Regions from separate parts of the Marinomonas sp. 63XJN7_9_ISO-PGPR-S23-217 genome, predicted to be linked through region 3. Evidence: predicted binding sites of a transcription regulator. Region 3 holds the regulator's gene; each other region holds the start of a gene.
What was found. Region 3 encodes PhoB, which activates phosphate uptake and scavenging genes when phosphate is short. Its sites were predicted from a motif close to TGTCATANNNNTGTCANA; they were not measured.
Positions count from the first base shown of each region.

Region 1: the regulator PhoB is predicted to act here: its motif matches at 2,053-2,070, upstream of AC0VYI_RS06785 (phosphatase PAP2 family protein).
Region 2: the regulator PhoB is predicted to act here: its motif matches at 2,205-2,222, upstream of AC0VYI_RS13480 (PhoX family protein).

Region 1 is NZ_CM149678.1:1,453,088-1,457,743, forward strand. It holds gene AC0VYI_RS06770 (2-hydroxyacid dehydrogenase) at 1-481, shown strand, start outside; gene AC0VYI_RS06775 (5-carboxymethyl-2-hydroxymuconate Delta-isomerase) at 581-916, shown strand; gene AC0VYI_RS06780 (phospholipase A) at 970-1,938, shown strand; gene AC0VYI_RS06785 (phosphatase PAP2 family protein) at 2,128-2,643, shown strand; gene AC0VYI_RS06790 (MJ1255/VC2487 family glycosyltransferase) at 2,640-3,743, shown strand; gene AC0VYI_RS06795 (AhpA/YtjB family protein) at 3,872-4,656, opposite strand, start outside.
Region 2 is NZ_CM149678.1:2,885,970-2,890,625, reverse strand. It holds gene AC0VYI_RS13480 (PhoX family protein) at 200-2,101, opposite strand; gene AC0VYI_RS13475 (hypothetical protein) at 2,454-2,912, shown strand; gene AC0VYI_RS13470 (DUF805 domain-containing protein) at 3,062-3,466, shown strand; gene AC0VYI_RS13465 (GntR family transcriptional regulator) at 3,584-4,378, opposite strand.
Region 3 is NZ_CM149678.1:5,348,313-5,352,968, reverse strand. It holds gene cysZ (sulfate transporter CysZ) at 1-1, shown strand, start outside; gene AC0VYI_RS24900 (response regulator) at 27-869, shown strand; gene phoR (phosphate regulon sensor histidine kinase PhoR) at 1,026-2,387, opposite strand; gene phoB (phosphate regulon transcriptional regulator PhoB) at 2,397-3,089, opposite strand; gene ubiA (4-hydroxybenzoate octaprenyltransferase) at 3,174-4,031, opposite strand; gene AC0VYI_RS24880 (chorismate--pyruvate lyase family protein) at 4,080-4,610, opposite strand.

The sequences.
Region 1 (4,656 bases), 1.6 Mb from region 3:
ACGCTTAGTGGATAATGGTTTTCATGTGTCTGGTTGGAGTAGAACGGCCAAAAATTTTGAGGGCGTGCCGTGTTATTGTGGTGAAGAAGGTCTAGATGCGTTGTTAGAGGACAGCGATATTTTGATTTGTTTGTTGCCCTTGACGGATAGTACTCGCGGTTTACTCAATCATGAAAGATTGGCCCTGTTACCCAATGGCGCCATGCTGATTAATTTTGCCCGTGGTCCTATCGTTGATGAGATGGCTTTGTTGGAACACTTGGACAATGGACATTTGGATCATGCCGTATTAGATGTCTTTGCCCAAGAGCCGTTGCCAACCTCACACCGTTTTTGGTCCCACCCGAAGGTGACTGTTTTGCCGCATATTTCCGCGCCAACGAATCCTGTTTCGGCCAGTCAGATAGTGGCTAAGGCGATTCGGCATTATCGTGCTAATGGTTTTATTCCAGAAGGTGTTAATGCCTCATTAGGTTATTAATAATGAAATAAATAAAGGTTTTCACTTTTCTGAATGGCTTGCAATAAGACCGTAGTATACTAACGCTACTCTTTTACGGACATTACAAGGGACTAATGTATGCCTCATTGCATTATTGAATACAGTCAAAATTTAGAACAAGAAGTGCCGCCGGTTGATTGGCTAGACGTGGTAAAGTCGGCTTGCCTTACTTCGGGCCTTTTTGCGGAGGAAGATCTGAAATTAAGGGCGCTTGCGTACAAAAATTTTGTGACGGGTGGCAAGGACGATGCCTTTGTACATGTCACCATTCGGATGCTATCTGGCCGTTCGGTTGAGAGCAGAAGAATGCTTTCCTCTTTGGTTCTTGATGCTTTGCAGGGTTTTAAGGTGGTGAATGTGAGCTTCACTGTCGACATATGTGAAATGGACAAAGAAACCTATACAAAAAAATGAGTACTGTCACTGTAATACTGACCTCTTTCTCTGAGAGACCCTAGGACAAAAACATGAAATGGTTGCTAGTACTGATATTATTTTCACCTTCTTTGTTGTGGGCAACAGAGAGTAAAGCACTGACGGATCAATCGTCTGTTAACGCTAAATCTGATACTTCCGATGATTCGACGCCGGAAGAACCAGCAGTTCCTGAACCTATTTCGGAACGTGCTAAAAAGGCCCATGGCCTTATACAGCAACGCATGGAACAAGAGCAAGCAACGGCCAATAATCCGTTTGTATTAACACCCTATAAAACCAATTATTTTTTACCTTTTAACTATAACCCTCACCCTGTCAGTAGGGCATTTTTAGGGGATAAAAACAGCTCAGATGATTTAAATGATGTTGAATTTAAATTTCAATTTAGCTTTAAAGTGCCTGTTTTATACGATGTGGTTGGTAAAAACAGTAGTTTATGGGTGGCTTACACTCAGCTGTCTTATTGGCAAGCTTACAATAGTAGCATTTCAGCGCCCTTTAGAGACACCAACTATGAGCCAGAAATGTTCCTAATGACGGAGCCCAAAAAAGGGCTTTTTGGTATTAAACCGACTTATGTAAGCTACGGTATTGTTCATCAATCGAATGGGCAATCAACGGCTTTATCTCGTTCTTGGAACCGTATATACGTTAACTTTTTGTTTCAGACTGAAAATACCGTTTATTCCATCAAGCCTTGGTACCGTATTCCTGAAAATGCGGCCGATGATGATAACCCCGATATTGAAAAATATTTGGGGTATGGGGAATTGACGATGGTGCATACCATTGACGATTATACATTTGATATGACCTTACGAAACAATCTTCGCACATCCGGTAATAAGGGGTCGGTACAATTAGGTTTTACCTTCCCTCTTTGGGGTAAATCGAGAGGTTACATACAGTACTTTAATGGTTACGGTGATTCGTTGCTTGATTATAACCACAGTTCACAAACGTTGGGAGTGGGGATTATGTTATCAAGCTGGTTATGAGTTAACGGGCTGTTTATTGTGAATGGTTTTTTCAATGCCTCGCATCATGCGAGGCATTTTTTTCTAGTCCGTGAAACCCTCATCATTTTACGGTGAGTATGTACTTCATACAGCTGTCATATAACTGCCGCTAAACTGACATTTTTCTATTCTATGTTAGGGGTAGACAAATAATGAGCGGGGTGGCGTATGAATATCCTTCAAAATATCCACGCAGTAGATGTACATACTTTTTCTTGGTGTATGGCACGTAAACATCGTGTTGGATTTACTCGAATTGGACGTGCTATTTCCTTTAGCGCGGATGGCCCATTGTATGCGCTGTTAGCTTTATCCCTATGGTGGTTAGAATTTAATACCTTGGTTTTGATCTTGGTGATGGGGTTTATATTAGAGCGTTGTTTGTATTTTCTTTTAAAGCGGGGATTTAAGCGTAATCGGCCTGCAGAGGCTTTGGAGAATTTTAGTAGTTTTATTATCCCATCTGACCAGTTTTCTTTTCCTTCAGGTCATACTTCGGGAGCATTTTTTATTGCCTATTGTTTAAGCAAATTTTTCCCCGAGTTTAGTGTTTTATTGTATGTCTGGGCCAGTCATGTAGGACTGTCTCGGATATTTTTAGGCGTTCACTTTCCAACGGATACGGTAATGGGAGCATTACTTGGAACAGCTTGCGCGGCCATCATGGTAGGAGTATTGGTGTGAGAATTTTGTACGGCGTTCAAGGGACTGGCAATGGCCATATTACTCGTGCACGTTCAATGGCAGCTGAGTTTCACCGAGCAGGCATTGACGTGGATTATATTTTTTCAGGACGAGACGCAAAAGATTACTTTGATATGGACGTCTTTGGGGAGTATCAAACCTTTCAGGGTTTGAGCTTTGTGGCGCGAAATGGCAAACTGGACATTGTCTCTACCTGTCGAAAAGCCAATGTCGTGAAGTTACTGAAAGACATTCGAACTATTAATACTCGCTCTTATGATTTGGTAATTACGGATTTTGAGCCCATTGTTGCTTGGGCGGCGAAACGCCAAGGAACCCCTAGTGTTGGGTTTGGTCACCAATATGCATTTCATCATAACATTCCGCAATTCAAAGGGAGTCGTATCGCTCAATGGATTATGATGCATTTTGCTCCTGCGACCACTCAGCTTGGTGCTCACTGGCATCATTTTGATCATGCAATTTTGCCGCCTTTGATTCTCATGGATAACAAACATAATAACCCTAAAGATGATCATGTCTTAGTCTATTTGCCTTTTGAGGACAGCGAAGAAGTCATGGAATGGTTGGAAGGGGTACCGAATTACCATTTTCGTATGCACTGTAAAGACATTGAGCCTGGTGTCTATGGCAATATAGAAGTCTTTCCTTTCAGTCGCATTGAGTTTCATAACAATTTAAGTGAGTGTGAATCTGTCTTGTGCAATGCTGGGTTTGAATTGAACTCAGAGGCATTGCAGTTGGGGCGTCGTATTTTAGCTAAACCACTGCAAGGTCAAATAGAACAACATTCAAATGCTATTGCTTTGGAGTATCTAAAACTTGCACACACCAGTAGCACATTGAGTTCATCGATTATTCAGAATTGGTTAGAGAGCAGTCGGGTCGTTCAGGTAAATTATCCCAATGTGGCGCGGGCTGTTGTGGGCTGGCTTCAGAAAGGAAATGACACGAAATTATCAACTTTATGTGAACAGTTGTGGGCACAAACGTCCAGTTTGTCCGGTGATATTGATTTTAGTTTTGATGGATCGACCACCGCAGGCTTGCGTCGGCGGCAACGTACAGTCCTAGTGTAAACCTATTTCAGGACTACAGGACAGAAGAGTATTAAACGCCTCTTTAGCAGTGCTAGGGAGGCGTATTTTGTGGCTTATCGGTATTGCTAAAACCTTTTTTTATACGTTTGTAACGGGGTAGGCCTGAATTAGTTGTTTGCATCTAACGCTAAGTTTTCATCAGCCCGGTTGATCTCTTTGATATATTGATAGACACGTTTTTGATATTTCTCAGCCAGACCTTTTACTTCATAAATTAAGATTTCATTTTCATCTATGTCAATGATCTCTGGCAAACTGGTAAACACTCGGTTTTGTATATCGTTCATGGTGAAAACCTGTTCACTGATGACCAGTTTATTAATGCTGGTGGATTGAGTGAGTTTGGTGATGTCATCCATTAGTTCGCCTATTTCATCTGCATCAAACGTGTCATTTTTCATCATCTCTGTAATATGAGGCGTTCCTTTGTGTAATCCGAGGTGGAGGTTCAAGGCGGGAGCGTCATGGTATAATTCGTTTTCTAATAGGGCTTCCGTTAAACCGATAATGACGTGAGCGGCACTAATGGCTTCCATATATAAATGATCGCCTGTGTCCTCTGCATTAAACAGGATGAGAACGGAGTCGTCTTGATATTGGTGGACTTGTCCATGAAAGCGTTCGGTTGTTTGGAAAATCGCACGGTAAATGGGAGTAAGTAAGTTGGCAACCTGAAGCGGTGTCATGTTTTCGTGCCATTCATTAATATTGAGAATATCGATGAAAAGCACACAGCTGCGCCGTTTTGACTCTGCTAAAATGGTTTCAAAATCGATTTCTAATTGTGTTTTTGCTGGTATCCCTGTGATGTCGTCAGAAATTGGTTCATCTATCGGTTCAGGTTTGGGCCATTCAAGGTTTTGCGCTTCATGAATTGCGTGACACAGTGCTC
Region 2 (4,656 bases), 2.5 Mb from region 3:
TAATGTTGGTACATTTGATAAATATGGAATGAAAAGTAGGGGAATATATTAGTGCAACTTGGCTGCAAAAAAGTTGTAGTAATATGGTTTTTTGAATACATGTTCGCAATTTTTAACGATAGAGTAAAAGAAAAGGGCAGCCAAATGGTTGCCCTTTTGTTTATCCGATCAGATAAATCGTTGTAAAGTCGCTTATTAATTAAGAGACTTTAGGAATCCCTGTGATGTAACCCACAGCCGCACCATAACGATCTTTGTAATTAGCTCGGACGTATGGATCTAATACATCTTTTACTTTGTCATGCAATGGGCTTTCCCAGTCACCAGGGTGTTGCATGTTGCTCATGATGTAGGTCCAGCCGTTAATTTCGTCAACCGCATGCAGGCCAGTTGATTCTGCGCCTGCTGGGCAAGACATAATGCGTGATAGGTCGCCGCTGTCTACATTATAGGCCCATAGGAAGTTGTTGACATGATTGCCACTGTCTTCTCCAATGAACAAAGTGCGAAGCTTTTCAGAGTACTTGATATTATCTGGGTTAGCGATACGGTCAGCATGGGCTGTATTGCCGATTGCATCGGCAGTTTTTAGGTCTTCCCCTGTTAGGTTGAATGGAGCGTGCATGTGAACCGATACCCATTCGCTGTCAATGCTGTTGCCATCACTGTCTGTTTGACCGCCTGTTAGCTTGTGCTCATATACGGCACCAGCTTTTGGTCCTTGAACATGAATGTCATTGCTGCCATCCGTCATGGTTTTATAGATGTATGACATTGCTGAGTAGGCTTTTTTGTCTTTGATATTGACTGTTGTGCCTTCCATTTTGGTAAAGCCTAAAGAGCCACCAACAAGCGCTGCATAACGGTGTGTTTCCAAGAAGGCCGCTTCTTTTTCCATACCTGGTTTCAGTTTTACCCAGTTTGGTTTGCCGCCGTAGCCAATCTTAGTGAAGCTTGGGTCTTTTGGGTCTTTATGATGGATTTCCATGATATCAGAAGATTTAATGCCTGCATCAACTAGGCGTTTGATTTCATCGCTATTGGCTTCACCCAGTTTGATCCAAGAAATATCGCCCGCACCTGGGCCTTCGTTAGAAGTTTGATGCCATTTTCCTACATATAGCTTACCAGAAGATAAATCACGTGGTTTGTCAGCAATAAACATGAACAGACCACCATTTGTCGCATCGTCACCCATGATGACAGTGCGTTCATCTGGCATGACTTGAACAAGCTCATGAGAAATACGGCCCATGCAGTAATGCTTGGTGATAGACCCTGTACCGTCTTTGTTGACGGTGACTTCTGGCAGGTGACCATAATTATAAGGTGTGGCTTTATTTTCATCGCCGAACAAGTTCTTACTGTAAGCTTTGAAGCGCTTATCATCCATTTTTGATGCGTCTGGCTCATATTCTTCGCTGGAAAGGTGAGTGCCCCATGGTGACAAGCTCGCCCCGCAGGTGATCCATAAACCACCAACACTGGAGGTATCAACATTGTGATATTTCACGAGTTTCAATTCACCCGTTTCTTGGTTTTGATCCAGTGTTAATACGGCAATAGGGGAGGGTAGACGACCGTACATATCGTTACCGCCGCCGTCACGCGAAGTATATTCAAATTGAACCACCGCAAATACTGGTTTGCCGTAAACACCAGGTACGTTTGCACCTTCTACCGTTAATAGACTTGAACCATCTGGACAGTCTGAGAAAAATTGGCGATTACCCGCTGTTGGATCGTTAATTGGACGATTGTTAATATCATAATAACCGCCTGCAACGACTGTTCCGCCTTGACCATCAGGAACTTTATCGCCAGAAATGAAAAAAGGATGGTAGTCAAGTTTAACCAGGCGACTAGAACCATCTTCAAACTTAAGCTGCATTGCCGAATTGATATAGGTTGTCGCCATGGCTGCTGGGTTACTTAACGATGGCGCCGCCATTGGAACAAAACTGACAGAGGCTAATGGGGAGTCTGTGATGTTGTCGGCAAACGCTTTGGAGGTGAATATCCCACCAGCAAGAGGGAGTAAAGGGGCGCCTGCCATAAAACCGAGCATACGACGACGAGTATTATCAACGGACTGGGTCATTTCTTCGTTCCTCATTGAGTCAGGGTGATACCTGATTGATATGTAATAGAAATATCGATCACTGCCCGATCGAATTTATCGTCAAAGAGTAAACCATAGTAAGCATGACAATTTCATGACAATTAATTTACTTTAATGGGGTATTTTTTGTTGTTTGTGCATATTTGTTGTTTTTTCTTGCGTATTGTCTTGTCATAAAAATGCAAGGTTTAGGTTTAAATGTGCAATGGGACTGATTGGATTGTGCTGTTCACGCTTGCCCCATAGAATGAAATCTCACTTTTCATAGAATCGAATCGCGTTTTTATAGAGGAGATTGTATGTTGCTATTTTTCAATAGGAGTAGGTGAACATGAAAAAAGTTCTCTTTAAGAGATTGCAGTCGCTCACTGCAATTCTTGTTTTGAACACAATGCCTGTAAGCTACACACAGGCAAGTACGGTTTTTTCGACTCAGCCCGCCTCATCAGGCATTGTTGTAAATGAAAGGAGAGAATCCCGAGGTACTTCTTCTCCCCACGTTACTTTACAGTCCTTGTATTTTCAAAACTCTTTAGATCGCATAAAACGTGATGCGGAGTCTAATAATGCTTCTTACCACGTGGCACTTGCCATGGTAGAAGAGGCTTATCAGGATCATTTTGATGAGGTGTTAGATACCTATGAAGCGGCCTTGAAAAATGCGGCAATCAATCAGGATCCCAAGCTTGTTGTTGAAGCAAAAACGTCAGCAAAAACCGAACTGGCCCAACTGAAATCGATTCGCAGTAAAAAACTGGATGAATTTGCTCGTCAGTTTGGTGCGGTATAAGGTTTTTTAATGGTTTTCTAGACTTGCGTTTGAATCTGTTCTCTTTTTTGAGGGTTAGTTGTAATTTTTTTAGCGATTAATTCCATGCTGTTATATTCTTTACAGAGCGTTTATCTATCAGCTAACTGAATGAAAAGAGAAGGAAAGATATGGGTTGGTATCTGGTTGCCTTTAAGAAATATGCCGTGTTTTCAGGTCGTTCGTCTCGCAAAGAGTTTTGGTATTTTGTTATGGGTAATATGATTGTCAATCTATTGCTCAGTCTCTTGTTTTTTGTGCAATCCTTCTTATCAAAATCATTGATCACCTTAGATCAATTAATGATCGTTGTTTTGGTGTTTAACTTTTTGATTCTATCCCCAACCATTGGGGTGAGTATCCGCCGTCTACACGATATAAACCGCTCTGGTTGGTTTATCTTTCTTAATGTAATCCCTGTATTTGGTACCCTCTTACTGATCTTTCTCTTATCTTTAGAAGGCTCGATTGGTGATAATCGATTTGGTGAAGATCCAAGCTGGATAACATCAAGGAGCGCTCCAATTACCATTTGATAATTTAAATATATAATTTATCAAAAATATCATAATACAAAAAGGCGACAGCAGCTCAGCTCTCCTCCTCGGTCGCCTTGTTTTCATTTCTCTGTTAAATAGGTGTTGTTAACGAGATTATAAAAAAAACTCTGGGTACGTTTTTTTAATTTCCTCGACTTTGGATAGTGTGCCACTTAAGTGTTCACGCATCGAGTCGACTGCTTGGATGGGATCGCCGGAAGTAATGCTTTGGATTATTTTTCTATGAGATAAGATAACACCGCGTACTTTTCCCTCTGAAGGGAGATGTAAACGGCGAATGCGGTCCATATGTCCAGATCGAGAGCAAATAAGCTCATATAACTGGCTTTGGCCGACAGCGTCAAACATCGAGGAATGAAATAATCTATCTAATTTGCTAAATAGGTTTATGTCCTCTGCGTTGCCTCCAATTAAGCTTTCTTGCATATCCACTAACATGGTTAAATGAGACAGTAGTCTACTGTCTTGATGTAATGCTAAACATCTAACCACTTCGAACTCCAACGCTTCTCGCAAAAAATGATTCTGTTCTAATTGCTGTATATCAATGTAGCTTACTTCCGTGCCGGATTGTGGACGAACCTTAATCAAACCAACTTGCTCTAGACGAAGTAGGGCCTCCCTAACGGGGGTTTGGCTGACGTTATACTCTTTACAAAGGTCAACCCTAGTTAAGGGAGCGCCTGGAGGAAGTTCTAAATTAGTGATTCTTCTGTGTAAGTCAGCGTAGATTCGGTCTACTGCCGATTTGGGTGTTTCATCTAGATGATCAAGATACTTTTTGATCAGCTCTATGCTGTGTCTTTCTATCATATTGGCATGTTTATCTAGTGTGATTATTGGGGCACTCTGCCGATTTGTTTGTTTGCTTTTTGCCGATAATGCCATAAGTACGCATAAAACGATTGCACTTTATAACTAATATATTAGTATATTAAATGCTGTATTAGCTAATATATTAGTTGGTAAGTTATGCATCCTTAACAATAAATCTAAAAATAGTGGGAGCGGATAAATGAGATTGCAGGCCTTTCCCATAGCGACTCTCGTCGTCTTTATCTCTTTTACTGGATTGGTGTCGCTTCATGATTAGAGTCATCGCGGCGGCGGATGTTATGTTCAATCTGTCGATTAGTGCTTTATTTGCTAATAAGACATCATTTATC
Region 3 (4,656 bases):
AGATTGCTCTAGAAAGAGGCTTGTGAATGTCGATAAAAATACTGGTGGTGGATGATGCGTCTTTTACGCGCGATTTAATTCGTCGCACATTGCGTAAGGAATTTCCAGCCGCCATATTGGAGGAAGCCGTTAATGGCCGCAAGGCCCAACAATTGCTATCGAAAAGTCAGTTCGATATGGTGCTGTGTGATTGGGAAATGCCCGAAATGACCGGGGTGGAACTTTTGCAGTGGTGCCGTGAGCAGCCTGAATACAAAAAAGAAAATATTCCTTTTGTGATGATTACCAGCCGTGGCGATAAAGACCATGTGGTGGAGGCGGTCAAATCCGGTGTGACCGATTATTTGGGGAAACCGTTTTCCAGTGAACAGCTGGTGAATAAGGTGATGAGCGCTGCCAAAAAGCATAATATGCAAAGCAAGCTGACCTCGCAAAAACCTAGAAGTGCTTCGCCTGCTGGTGGTGTCGCATCGGCATCATTGGATGTTTTGATGGGGGGAAAATCATCTCGTAAAGTCGAGGCGACGAAATTTATCAACCCTGATGCCCCTGTCCCCACAGTGAAAGATGTGAAAATTCCCACTATGGTGCGTTTCGAAGGCAAACAGTTTCGCTGCATGGTGATTCAATTTAGTAAACAAGACGCCACCATGCTGATAAAAAGCGATGACGTGATTCCTCAAGTATTGGGACAATCCGTTTTGGATTTAGAGTTTGAGGGCAAGGTCAATCGCCTGAATTATTATGTCCAATCTGTCGCCACCACGGAGAAGAAACATGATTCAACCTTTTTAACTGTTGGTTTGGGGCTGATTGACCAAGATGCTGAAAAAGAAGCGTTTATCAGTAAGCTGTTTGATAGCTTATAGTGTTATGTATTGAACCCTTATAACCCCCTCCCAGCCTCCCCCTTGGCAAGGGGGAGGAGCCGACAGTTCCCTCCCAGCTCCGTTGTAAGGGGAAGGGGTTGGGCTGAGGAATGTCTTGTTCCCTCCCCTTATTTAAGGGGAGGGTTAGGGTGGGGTTTATTGGTCTTTTACAATAGGCTCTTTGTCATCCTCAACATTTTTTTCTATTGCAGAAAACGCTGGAATATCATCCGTCCGTACTCGGTTGGCTGGGAAATGACAAGAGAAGCGACTGCCACGGTTGAGTTCGCTAAGGATCTGTAACTTAGCATCATGGTGCATGAGCACATGTTTGACGATGGCTAAGCCTAAGCCCGTGCCGCCCGTTTTGGTACTACGACCCTTATCGACTCGGAAAAATCGCTCCGTTAAGCGCGGAATGTATCTTGGGTCTATGCCTAAGCCGTGGTCGGCAACTGAAAACACGCCACTGAATTCATTAGACTCCCATTTCACTTTGATTTCACCGCCATCTGGTGAATACTTGATGGCGTTTACCACCAAATTAGAAAACGCACTGTAGAGTTCGTTGTAGGCGCCGTACAGACGTGCTTTTTCTGGAATATCAATGTCTAAAGAATGTTTTTCAGTAAGTAGAGGTGACGCAATTTTCTTAATGGCTTCCGTCCAAGAAGACACCTCATGCCAATGTTCTTCTTCTCGTTTATCGTTGCTTTCTAAACGCGATAATAGCAACAAATCTTCGATTAAATGTTCCATGCGCTCCGACTGCTCAGACATATTTGCGATGCCTTTTTGCATGCTGGCGGGCAGGGAATCTTGGAACATTTCTAACGTTTCTAAATAACCTTTAATGACCGTTAAAGGGGTTTTTAGCTCATGGGAGGCATTGGCGACAAAGTCTTTGCGCATTTCTTCGAGCAGGTGCAGTCTTGTGACATCGCGGATAAAAATCAAATGATCATTTTTATCGTACAAGGTGGTTTGGACTTCTAAATAAACGCCCTCTTTGGCCGGTGACTTAATCACCAGCGGTTCTCCAAAACGTTTTTGGGTAAAGTAACGAAAAAATTCTGGGTTGCGAACAATATTGGTAATGGGCTGCCCTCGATCAACTGGGCGCATTAGGCCTAAAAAGTGTCCTGCCGAGTTATTCCACCACTCTAAGTTGCCTTGGTTATCGGCCATAATGACGCCTTCTTTTAGGGCGGCGGTAGAATTCTCGATACGATTCAGAGCTTGGCGCATACGGCGCTTCGATTTACGCTGCTTTTTCTGCAAACGGTAGACAACATCGAAGATATCTCCCCAGATACCATCCGATTCAGGGGGGGCGCCTCGCCCAGAGTGACGTAGCCAATAATGAAATTGGTAAAGTTGATACAGCTGCCAATACAATGTTCCCAATAAAAACAAAAGTACGACGGCTTGTAAGTGGTTTATGATAAAACCGATGACGATGCAGGCCAAAAGCCCTAAAGACCAGCGAATTATTGCTCTTCGCCAAACTGCTTTCATATTATATGACTAAGTCCTTTTGGGAGAGAATCGGTAGCCAGTCCCTCGAACGGTTTGAATCAAAAAGTCGTGACTGCTACCAATGGCTTTTCGTAAACGGCGAATATGCACATCAACGGTACGTTCTTCCACATAAACATTACCGCCCCATACCTGATCCAATAATTGTGCCCGTGAATAGGCTCTTTCTTGGTGAGTCATGAGAAATTTTAGCAGACGGTACTCCGTCGGCCCCATATCTAGCGGCTTATTGTCAATGGTAACGCGTTGGCTAATAGGATCAAGGGTTAACCCTTCGATTTCAATTGGCTCATCTACCCCTTGAGGCGTGGCTCGACGTAGCACCGCTTTCAGTCTGGCGACTAATTCTCGTGGCGAGAAGGGCTTGGTAATGTAATCGTCAGCACCGACTTCCAGCCCTTGAATTTTGTTGTCTTCCTCGCTTTTTGCCGTCAACATAATGACGGGGATTTCCGCTGTTGCACTGTCTTTTTTTAGGCGACGAGTCAGTTCTATGCCGCTACTCCCTGGCATCATCCAGTCGCAGAGAATCAAATCAGGTCGATGGTCGACAATGATTTCGTGGGCTTGTTGGCTATTTTCTGCTTCCATATATTCGTATCCCGCCATTTCTAAGGCGACGGCGATCATTTCGCGAATGGAAGACTCATCATCAATGATTAATACTTTTTTACCGGTCACAGGATCTACCCTCATCTCAGGAACGGTTTAATTAAAACGTCTTAGTATGACAGTTATATGAAAATGTCACATATTCGCCATATATTACATAAATAGTAAGCTAGCAGCGATGCCAATAAAGATACAGTAGCCAATTCGGTTATTATCTAAGAAAGCATGGAAGCAGGCTTGTCGGTCACGTTCTTTGGCTTTTTGGTATTGCAGCCCAAATAATCCCAAACTGATGATAAGCGACACAAAGTAGATCCAGTTAAGGTGGGCCAGTATCCCGATCCAGACCAATAGGGATAACGTCAGACCTTGTAGACAGAGAATAACAAGTAAATCGTATTTGCCGAAAAGGATCGCGGTGGATTTAATGCCGACTTTTAAATCGTCGGGTCGGTCTGTCATGGCATAGTAGGTGTCATAGGCAATGGTCCAGAAGCAATTTGCCACAAACAGCATCCACAACTTGGGGTCTAGCAGATCCCCGCCTTGGGCGCTGTATGCCATGGGAATCGCCCAAGAGAACGCCAAGCCAAGAAATAACTGGGGCAGGTGGGTGTAGCGCTTCATAAAGGGGTACAGTGCGGCTAATCCTAAGCCGACGAAAGACAGCAAAATGGTTCGTAAATCGGTACACAGCACCAACAAAAAGCTCAATACGACCAAAAAGGCGAACAGCCCCAGCGCTTCTTTTTCGGACACACGGCCAGACGGTAAAGGACGATTTTTCGTGCGCTCAACGTGTCCATCGACTTTTCGGTCAGCGTAATCATTGATGACACAGCCGGCAGAACGCATGCTAAACACTCCCAGAACAAAAATGACAATAAGGTGCCATTGGGGCCAGCCATCGGCCGCTAGCCAAAGGGCCCATAGGGTCGGCCACAGCAAGAGTAGGGAGCCAATAGGACGATTAAAACGCGTTAAGTCGGCGTAATCTTTAAGCTTGTTCATGGGAGTCCATTGATTTAGTCGTCAGAATTAGGCGAAGCCGCCTTTATGTTATGCCATTGTCTCGAAAAATGCTTCACTGACCAAGATACCAGAGCCAAATTGTTGGAAAACAGAGCGTCTTGCCCAGACTTTAGTATGGTGATTGGTAAATAAGCCTTTGGGAAGGGCCGCTACCTCAATAGGGCTGCGTTTAAGTGCCCTATGTTTAAACAAATAACCGCCTAATGGTTTATTGTGCAAATGTTTCACTTGTCGCCAATGACCTCGTAAGGCGTTGGCTGGGATAATGGAGCGGGCGTATATAACGGTTCGACCATCGACTTTTAATAATACCGTGCGAACACGCGCAGCATCGCGTGGCTTCATGTTGAGTCGTCGTTTTTCACGCGGTGTTGCTTTCCCCCAACCATCCTCAATAACCTCTACCGTGAGTTGGCCTCTTTTTTTCAACTCTGCGGTGATGGATTGACTGGTCGTGAGCCAAAACCAAAGTGACGCTGGAATTTGCTGTTTGTTAATTTGTTTTAAGGGTTGCCAACGGTAGTGCAGGGCAAGTGTCAGATGATGATTTAATTGCATGTTAGGCCAATCGTTTAGAGCCCTTTTATCGACACTGGTGTTTCTG